3 regions of the Streptomyces changchenzhani genome follow, and region 3 is predicted to be linked to each of the others. Evidence: predicted binding sites of a transcription regulator. Region 3 holds the regulator's gene; each other region holds the start of a gene.
What was found. The regulator HrcA, encoded in region 3, represses chaperone genes, less so after heat shock. The targets are predictions, from matches to a motif close to TTNGCACTCNGNNNNNCNGAGTGCNAA.
Positions count from the first base shown of each region.

Region 1 (3,273 bases), 1.3 Mb from region 3:
AGGGGACACACGATGAATCACACGCGCTGGACACTGGCCCCCGAGAAGAAGCTCGCCGAGGGGTACGTCGAGCTCCCGGACGCCGCCGCAAAGAGCTCGGTCTCTCACAGACCGAAGTGGCGACACGCGCCGGGCTCACCCAGGCGAAGATCTCCCGTATCGAGGGCGCCGACGCCGTACCGACCCTGCTTCTGCTGCGGCGCCTGACCGGGGCATTGGACGCGTCCCTGAACATCGCCTTGGACGACGACCGCGAGGAAGTCGTGTTCGTCGCCCACCCGGCGGCCTGACGCATGGCGTAGAGCCGCACACGCCCGAGCCACCGTCCGCCCCCCGGGAAACGCCCGAGGGCGGCACCTCCGCGTGGAAGGTGCCGCCCTCGGTTTCCGTGCAGCCATGTACCGCTGAGCCGTGGCTCAGAAGTCCATGTCACCGCCGGGCATGCCGCCACCGGCAGGCGCGGAAGACTTCTCCGGCTTGTCGGCGATGACCGCTTCGGTGGTGAGGAAGAGCGCAGCGATGGACGCGGCGTTCTGCAGGGCGGAGCGCGTGACCTTCGCCGGGTCGATGATGCCCTCGGCGATCATGTCGACGTACTCACCCGTCGCGGCGTTCAGGCCGTGACCGATGGGCAGGTTGCGCACCTTCTCGACGATGACGCCACCCTCAAGACCACCGTTGACGGCGATCTGCTTGAGCGGGGCCTCCAGGGCGAGCTTCACGGCGTTCGCGCCGGTCGCCTCGTCACCCGTGAGCTCAAGCTTGTCGAAGACCGCGGTGGCCTGGAGAAGCGCCACGCCGCCACCGGCGACGATGCCCTCTTCGACGGCCGCCTTCGCGTTGCGAACGGCGTCCTCGATGCGGTGCTTGCGCTCCTTGAGCTCCACCTCGGTCGCGGCGCCGGCCTTGATGACGGCCACGCCGCCCGCGAGCTTCGCCAGGCGCTCCTGGAGCTTCTCGCGGTCGTAGTCCGAGTCGGAGTTCTCGATCTCGGCGCGGATCTGGTTGACGCGACCCTGGACCTGGTCGCTCTCACCGGAGCCGTCGACGATCGTGGTCTCGTCCTTGGTGATGACGACCTTGCGGGCACGGCCGAGCAGGTCGAGACCGGCGTTCTCAAGCTTGAGGCCGACCTCCTCGGAGATGACGGTGCCACCGGTGAGGATGGCGATGTCGCCGAGCATGGCCTTACGGCGGTCACCGAAGCCCGGAGCCTTGACGGCAACGGACTTGAAGGTGCCACGGATCTTGTTGACGACGAGCGTGGACAGTGCCTCGCCCTCGACGTCCTCCGCGATGATCAGCAGGGGCTTGCCCGACTGCATGACCTTCTCAAGCAGCGGAAGGAGGTCCTTCACGTTGCTGATCTTGGAGTTGACGATCAGGATGTACGGCTCGTCGAGCGACGACTCCATACGCTCCATGTCGGTGGCGAAGTACGCCGAGATGTAGCCCTTGTCGAAACGCATGCCCTCAGTGAGCTCAAGCTCAAGCCCGAAGGTCTGCGACTCCTCGACAGTGATGACGCCTTCCTTGCCGACCTTGTCCATCGCCTCGGCGATGAGCTCGCCGATCTGGGTGTCGGCGGCGGAGATGGAGGCCGTAGAAGCGATCTGCTCCTTGGTCTCCACATCCTTGGCCTGCTCAAGGATCGCGGCGGAGACGGCCTCGACGGCCTTCTCGATGCCACGCTTGAGGGCCATGGGGTTGGCGCCTGCGGCAACATTGCGCAGGCCCTCGCGGACGAGAGCCTGGGCGAGGACAGTCGCGGTCGTCGTGCCGTCACCGGCAACGTCGTCGGTCTTCTTCGCGACTTCCTTGACCAGCTCGGCGCCGATCTTCTCGTACGGGTCCTCGAGCTCGATCTCCTTGGCGATGGAAACACCATCGTTGGTGATCGTGGGGGCTCCCCACTTCTTCTCGAGGACGACGTTACGGCCCTTGGGGCCGAGGGTTACCTTGACGGCGTCGGCGAGCTGGTTCATCCCGCGCTCGAGACCGCGCCGTGCCTCCTCGTTGAACGCGATGATTTTAGCCATGTGAAGTGGTCCTCCCGGACTGGGGTGGAGTGCGATGGACTGAATGGCGCCCGCGACGGACGGCCTGCCTGCCTCGTGGTTCCTTGCCCCACAAGGCCTGCGGGCCTCGCCGACCCAGTCCTTCTGTCACTCTCACTAGGAGAGTGCTAACGCCAATGATTAGCACTCGACCCCCTTGAGTGCAAGGCCGTCCCGGGGAGGGGACACGCACGGAGGGCCTGTACCCCGTGTGGGGTACAGGCCCTCCGTGCGTGAGTTGCGTCGGTGGTCGATCGCGCCGAGATCAGACGGCGAGCTTGACCATGTCCGCCTGCGGACCCTTCTGGCCCTGCGAGATCTCGAACTCAACTCGCTGACCTTCTTCAAGGGTGCGGTAACCGTCCATCTGGATCGCGCTGTAGTGGACGAAAACATCCGCACCACCGTCGACCGCGATGAAGCCGTACCCCTTCTCCGCGTTGAACCACTTGACGGTGCCCTGAGCCATGCCTAACTCCCCTATTACTGGCCCTTGCACAGGCCCGCACTTCGCGGAACCCGGGTCAGACCTCACCCTCAGCCAGCCCTCGAAAGAACAGGAGAGGATGTGCGCCGGAACGCGTCGACCGCGGCTGAATGTATCTGCCCAACTGCCCTCTGCAACAGGTCAATCGGACGAGAAATCCGGGCACAGCCGAACACCCGAATAGGGGGGATTCACCGTATTCCAGGGCAAGTCGGGCCGGACAAAGCGCGCTTCAGCGGCAATTCGCTCGAACACTTTGGCTGTTTCTTGTCGCGCGGGATCGCATTCACATATGCGCCGGGCACAAGCAGCGGAGGGGGCTTCCCCAACTGTACCGCGCTCAACCATAGAGAATTGCCCCCTCCGCTTCTGTCGCGGAGAGGGCAATTGCGTTAGCTCTGGGTGAGTACGTCGGCCGTGGATCAGCCGCCCGCGACGGCCGGGATGATCGAGACGCCGGCGCCGTCCGGGGTGACGGTCTCCAGACCGCTCTCGAAGCGCACGTCGTCGTCGTTCACGTAGACGTTCACGAAGCGGCGCAGCTTGCCCTGGTCGTCCAGGACACGGGCCGCGATGCCGGTGTGGTTCTTCTCCAGATCCGCGATGACCTCGGAGAGGATCGCGCCCTCGGCCGCCACCTCGGCCTGGCCACCGGTGTACGGGCGAAGAATGGTCGGGATGCGAACTTTGACGCTCATACGAGGCCAGCCTCTCGGAACGAGTCCAGGG
Region 1 is NZ_JBDHNH010000001.1:322,025-325,297, forward strand. It holds gene ABCR94_RS01590 (hypothetical protein) at 117-290, shown strand; gene groL (chaperonin GroEL) at 417-2,039, opposite strand; gene ABCR94_RS01600 (cold-shock protein) at 2,323-2,526, opposite strand; gene ABCR94_RS01605 (MoaD/ThiS family protein) at 2,967-3,242, opposite strand; gene thrC (threonine synthase) at 3,239-3,273, opposite strand, start outside.
Region 1: a site for HrcA is predicted at 2,163-2,189, ahead of groL (chaperonin GroEL). Genes of this name have one in related genera too.

Region 2 (3,273 bases), on a different contig from region 3:
GATCTGCGGTCAGCAGGACGTCATCAAGAAGCAGTACGGCAAGCGGCCCCCGCTCTTCAGGCCGCCGTACGGCAACTACAACGCCGACACCCTGCGCGCCGCCCGGTCCTGCGGCGTCAAGGCCGTGCCCCTGTGGGCCGCCGAGGCGTTTCCCGACCGGATGGAGTGGCGGGAGTGGGACCGGGACCTGCACCCCGGTGACATCGTCCTCACCCACTTCCGGGGCCGCGAAGACTGGAAGGGCTCAATGCCGGACATGATCCGTCGAGTCATGAAGACAATCACCGACAAGGGTTACGCCGTGGCCAAACTGGAGGACTACCTGTGAGACACGCGCACCGGCTGCTGACCGGACTTGTGGCGGCCGGTGCGCTCCTGCTCACCGGTGTGCGCAGTCCGTGGACCCGATCGAGCGGCTGGGGAGGAAGGCGGCACGCAGCGTGGCGCCGAAGGCGACCGCGCGGGCCGACGCGCCCCCCTCGGCTGTCCCCGCCCCGGCGCACGGGCGTTGGGGTGCGCCGGGGGCGGTTGCTCCGCACCCCGCGCCCCCGGTCGGTAAACCCGCACGCCCCTCCGTCGAGGACCGCGGGCGGCAGCCGGGGTGGGAGTCCGGGCGGGAGTCCCGGCCGCCGCTGTCCTGGCACCCGCTGCTGTCGCCACCGCTGCGGCACTGGTGGCCGGTGTCGCCACGGTCGTACGAGGGCGTGGACTCGGGGACATGGGGGATTCAGGTCATTCGGGGCGGCCCTCCCGGTAGCCGTCGCGCCCCAGGCCGGCCGCGATCAGGCGGATTCAGGCAGTTCACGAGGGCCGCGACCGGCTGGAAGCTCCCGGCGGACATGCCCGCACTGTCCTGCGGAACCGCACGCTCCTGTGGGGCGTTGTCCATATCGAGATCGCGGCGCGTCTCGTACCGCACCTCATACCGCGCCTCGAACCGCACCTCGCACCGCGCCCCGAGATCGAACCGCAGTGCGGTCGCGGGCCGGGGCTGCCGCCCGCAGCCCGTATCCGGCCCCGGCCGGACCCCGCTCGGCGGCTCTTGATTGGCACTCCGCTTGACCGAGTGCTAACCGCGTCATAGTCTCAGTTCTGGCACTCTCCGATGGTGAGTGCCAACAGTGCGACTGGCAGGTCCGGCTTCCCGCGACGACGGGCCCACCTGGTCGCCACCCCAAATTTGTTAACCCCGTGAGATCTCCGAAGGGGGAGACCGGATCGTGACGACAGCCAGTTCCAAGGTTGCCATCAAGCCGCTTGAGGACCGCATTGTGGTCCAGCCGCTCGATGCCGAGCAGACCACGGCCTCCGGCCTGGTCATTCCGGACACAGCCAAGGAGAAGCCCCAGGAGGGCGTCGTCCTGGCCGTGGGCCCGGGCCGCTTCGAGGACGGTAACCGCCTCCCGCTCGACGTCACCGTCGGCGATGTCGTGCTCTACAGCAAGTACGGCGGCACCGAGGTGAAGTACAACGGCGAGGAGTACCTCGTCCTCTCGGCTCGCGACGTGCTCGCGATCATCGAGAAGTAATTCACCGAAGCATCGCCTTTTGATCTGCGCCCCTGGCCTCCCTGCAATTGCCGGGCGGTCCGGGGCGCAGTTCGTGTGACGTTTGAGAGGAATGAACAGCTCCCATGGCGAAGATCCTGAAGTTCGACGAGGACGCCCGTCGTGCCCTTGAGCGCGGCGTCAACAAGCTTGCCGACACGGTGAAGGTGACGATCGGCCCCAAGGGCCGCAACGTCGTCATCGACAAGAAGTTCGGCGCCCCCACCATCACCAACGACGGTGTCACGATCGCCCGCGAGGTCGAGCTCGACGACCCGTTCGAGAACCTGGGCGCCCAGCTCGTGAAGGAGGTGGCGACCAAGACCAACGACGTAGCTGGTGACGGCACCACCACCGCCACCGTGCTGGCGCAGGCGCTGGTCCGCGAGGGCCTGCGTAACGTCGCCGCCGGCGCCTCCCCGGCCGCCCTGAAGAAGGGCATCGACGCCGCGGTCAAGGCCGTGTCCGAGGAGCTCCTCGCGACCGCCCGTCCGATCGAGGACAAGGCCGACATCGCCGCTGTGGCCGGGCTCTCCGCCCAGGACCCGCAGGTCGGCGAGCTCATCGCCGAGGCGATGGACAAGGTCGGCAAGGACGGTGTCATCACCGTCGAGGAGTCCAACACCTTCGGCCTGGAGCTCGACTTCACCGAGGGCATGGCCTTCGACAAGGGCTACCTCTCGCCGTACATGGTGACCGACCAGGAGCGTATGGAGGCCGTCCTCGACGACCCGTACATCCTCGTCCACCAGGGCAAGATCGGCTCGATCCAGGACCTGCTGCCGCTCCTGGAGAAGGTCATCCAGGCGGGTGGCTCCAAGCCGCTGCTGATCATCGCCGAGGATGTCGAGGGCGAGGCGCTCTCCACCCTCGTCGTCAACAAGATCCGTGGCACCTTCAACGCGGTCGCGGTGAAGGCCCCCGGCTTCGGCGACCGCCGCAAGGCCATGCTCGGTGACATCGCGACGCTGACCGGCGCCACGGTCATCGCCGAGGAGGTCGGCCTCAAGATCGACCAGGCTGGCCTGGACGTGCTCGGTTCCGCCCGTCGCGTGACCGTCACCAAGGACGACACCACGATCGTCGACGGTGGCGGCAAGAGCGAGGACGTGACCGGCCGGATCAACCAGATCAAGGCCGAGATCGAGTCCACGGACTCCGACTGGGACCGCGAGAAGCTCCAGGAGCGCCTTGCGAAGCTGGCCGGCGGCGTGTGCGTGATCCAGGTCGGCGCAGCCACCGAGGTGGAGCTCAAGGAGAAGAAGCACCGTCTGGAGGACGCCATCTCCGCGACCCGCGCCGCGGTCGAGGAGGGCATTGTCTCCGGTGGTGGCTCCGCTCTGGTGCACGCCGTCAAGATCCTTGAGGGCAACCTCGGCAAGACCGGCGACGAGGCCACCGGTGTGGCGGTCGTCCGCCGCGCCGCTGTCGAGCCGCTGCGCTGGATCGCCGAGAACGCCGGTCTTGAGGGTTACGTCATCACCTCCAAGGTCGCCGACCTCGAAAAGGGCCAGGGCTTCAACGCCGCGACCGGCGAGTACGGCGACCTGGTGAAGGCCGGCGTCATCGACCCGGTCAAGGTCACCCGCTCCGCGCTGGAGAACGCCGCGTCCATCGCGTCGCTGCTGCTCACGACCGAGACCCTGGTCGTCGAGAAGCCTGCCGACGACGAGGGCGACGCCGGTCACGGCCACTCCCACTGACGTCTGTGACGTCTGACGTCTGA
Region 2 is NZ_JBDHNH010000008.1:298,270-301,542, reverse strand. It holds gene ABCR94_RS25450 (polysaccharide deacetylase family protein) at 1-328, shown strand, start outside; gene groES (co-chaperone GroES) at 1,221-1,529, shown strand; gene groL (chaperonin GroEL) at 1,634-3,250, shown strand.
Region 2: a site for HrcA is predicted at 1,047-1,073, ahead of groES (co-chaperone GroES). Genes of this name have one in related genera too.

Region 3 (3,273 bases):
AGGTGCGTGATGCCACGCCCGTGCAGCGGAATCGACTGGCCCGACTGCGAACCGGGCCGGATGTCGATCTCCTCGATGCCGTCCAGCGACTCCAGCGGCACCTTCGTGCCGAGCGCCGCCGCCGTCATCGGGATGGTGACCGTGCAGTGGAGATCGTCGCCTCGCCGCTGGAACACCGCGTGCGGCAGCTCGTGGATCTCGACGTACAGATCGCCCGCCGGACCGCCGCCGGGGCCGACTTCGCCCTCGCCGGCCAGCTGGATCCTGGTGCCGTTGTCGACACCGGCCGGGATCTTGACCGTGAGCGTCCGACGGGACCGTACCCGGCCGTCGCCCGCGCACTCCGGGCACGGCGTCGGCACGACCGTGCCGAAGCCCTGGCACTGAGGGCAGGGCCGCGAGGTCATGACCTGGCCCAGGAAGGACCGGGTGACCTGCGACACCTCGCCACGCCCGCGACACATGTCACAGGTCTGCGCGGAGGTGCCGGGCGCGGCGCCCTCACCGCTGCAGGTCGTGCACACGATGGCCGTGTCGACCTGGATTTCCTTGGTCGTGCCGAAGGCCGCCTCGTTGAGGTCGATCTCCAGCCGGATCATCGCGTCCTGGCCGCGTCGTGTCCGCGACCTCGGCCCGCGCTGGGACGCCGTTCCGAAGAAGGCGTCCATGATGTCCGAGAAGTTCCCGAAGCCGCCCTGGCCGAAGCCGGCGGCTCCGCCGCCCGCCTGTGAGAGCGGGTCGCCACCGAGGTCGTAGACCTGCTTCTTCTGCGGGTCCGACAACACCTCGTAGGCGGCGTTGATCTCCTTGAAGCGCTCTTGTGTCTTGGGGTCAGGATTGACATCCGGGTGCAGCTCGCGTGCGAGCCGACGGAATGCCTTCTTGATCTCGTCCTGGGAAGCGTCGCGGCGCACGCCGAGTACGGCGTAGTAGTCCGTGGCCACTTACGACTCTGCCAGGATCTGTCCGACGTAACGTGCCACTGCGCGTACCGCTCCCATCGTTCCGGGGTAGTCCATGCGGGTCGGTCCGACCACGCCGAGTTTGGCGACTGCCTCGTCGCCCGAACCGTAGCCGACTGCGACGACGGACGTGGAACTCAGCCCCTCATGGGCGTTCTCATGACCGATTCGTACGGTCATGGTCGAGTCTGTTGCCTCACCCAGCAGCTTGAGGAGCACGACCTGCTCCTCAAGCGCTTCCAGCACCGGCCGGATGGTGAGAGGGAAATCATGTCCGAAGCGGGTGAGGTTGGAGGTGCCGCCGATCATCAGCCGCTCCTCGGTCTCCTCGACCAGAGTCTCCAGCAGAGATGACAGCACCGTCGAAACGGTTCCTCTGTCGTCCGTGTCGAAGGATTCCGGGAGATCCTGCACCAGTTGCGGTACGTCCGCGAAACGGCGCCCGACGACCCGGCTGTTGAGCCGGGCACGCAGGTCCGCCAGCGAGGTCTCGCCGAAGCGGGCCGGGCAGTCGATCATGCGCTGCTCGACCCGGCCGGTGTCCGTGATGAGCACGAGCATCAGGCGGGCGGGTGCCAGTGAGAGCAATTCCACGTGGCGCACCGTCGAGCGCGTGAGCGAGGGGTACTGCACGACGGCGACCTGCCGGGTCAGCTGCGCGAGCAGCCGGACCGTGCGGGCCACCACGTCGTCGAGGTCCAGTGCTTCGTCCAGGAAGCTGTGGATCGCGCGGCGCTCGGGCGACGACAGGGGCTTGACCCCCGCGAGCCGGTCCACGAACAGCCGGTAGCCCTTGTCCGTCGGAATCCGCCCGGCGCTGGTGTGCGGCTGGGCGATGAAACCTTCGTCCTCCAGGGCGGCCATGTCATTGCGGACCGTGGCCGGGGAGACACCGAGCTTGTGCCGCTGGGTGAGCGCCTTGGAGCCCACGGGCTCCTCGGTCCCCACATAGTCCTGGACGATGGCGCGCAGCACCTCGAGTCTGCGTTCGCTGAGCATGGCGCACACCTCCAGCTGTCGGTCGTCGGCTTCTGCTTGGCACTCGCTGCGGGTGAGTGCCAGCAAATCTCCCTGGCCAGTGTACGGCGGGGAAGTACGCCCCTAGCAAGGGCAGCCGGTCACGATGTCGCACGACGGCGCTGTTCAGCGGGCGGAATGACCCTGGGTGGGTCTAGCGTCGCGGTATGGACGTGAGTTGGGAAGAGGCAGGGTGGGAGCAGCTGGCGCATGGGGTGGGGCGGCGGCGCCTGCCGAGGTGGGACGCGACGGTCGGGCTGGTCGCGGGCACCGGCCGGGCCCTGCTGATCGATACCGGTTCGACGCTCAGGGAGGGCGCCGAGCTGCGCACCCGGGCGCAGGCCCTGCTCGGTCACCGGGTCACGCATGTCGCGCTGAGTCATTCCCACTTCGACCATGTGCTGGGCACGGCGGTGTTCTCGGGCGCCGAGGTGTACGGGGCGGCGGGCCTGGACGAGTTCCTCGGGCGGAGCCGGGACGCGCTGCGCGACAGCGCGGTGCACCACGGTGTCGCGGCGGCCGAGGCCGCGGAGGCCGCCGATCTGCTGGTCGCGCCGCAGCACACCGTCTGCGGCGACTGGACACTGGACCTGGGCGGCGGCCGTCAGGTGCTCCTGGTGAACGTGGGCCCCGGGCACAGCGGTCACGACCTGGCTGTCCTGGTGCCCGGCAGCCCCCGGGTCGTGTTCTGCGGCGATCTGGTCGAGGAGTCGGGCGAGCCGCAGGCCGGTGCGGACGCGCACCCGTCGCGGTGGCCGGCCGCGCTGGATCGGCTGCTCGCGCTGGGCGGCGAGGACGCGGTGTATGTGCCGGGGCACGGGGCGGTCGTCGACGCGGCTTTCGTACGCGCCCAGCGGGACGCTCTGGCGACCCGCTTCGGCGTGTCCTGACGTCATCCCGGGGATATCGTCGGCCGATGCGCAGTCGACAGTACGGGCCCGATCTCACCCCACCGTGGAAGAAGACCGCCCCCGCTCCCGAAGTGGCCGCCGAGCACGATCTTGTCGTGGAGGAGGTCACCACGGGCTTCTGCGGCGCGGTGGTCCGCTGCGAGAAGACGGCGCAGGGCCCGACGGTCACCCTGGAGGACCGCTTCGGCAAGCACCGGGTGTTCCCGATGGAGCCGCGCGGCTTCCTCCTGGAGGGCCGCCCGGTCACGCTGGTACGCCCCACCGCGGCGCCCCCGTCCCCCTCCCGCCCCACCCGCACGGCCTCGGGCTCGGTCGCGGTGCCGGGGGCGCGTGCGAGGGTCGCGCGCGCCGGGCGCATTTACGTGGAGGGCCGCCACGACGCG
Region 3 is NZ_JBDHNH010000001.1:1,635,292-1,638,564, reverse strand. It holds gene dnaJ (molecular chaperone DnaJ) at 1-944, opposite strand, end outside; gene hrcA (heat-inducible transcriptional repressor HrcA) at 945-1,961, opposite strand; gene ABCR94_RS07680 (MBL fold metallo-hydrolase) at 2,147-2,869, shown strand; gene ABCR94_RS07675 (DUF3097 domain-containing protein) at 2,896-3,273, shown strand, end outside.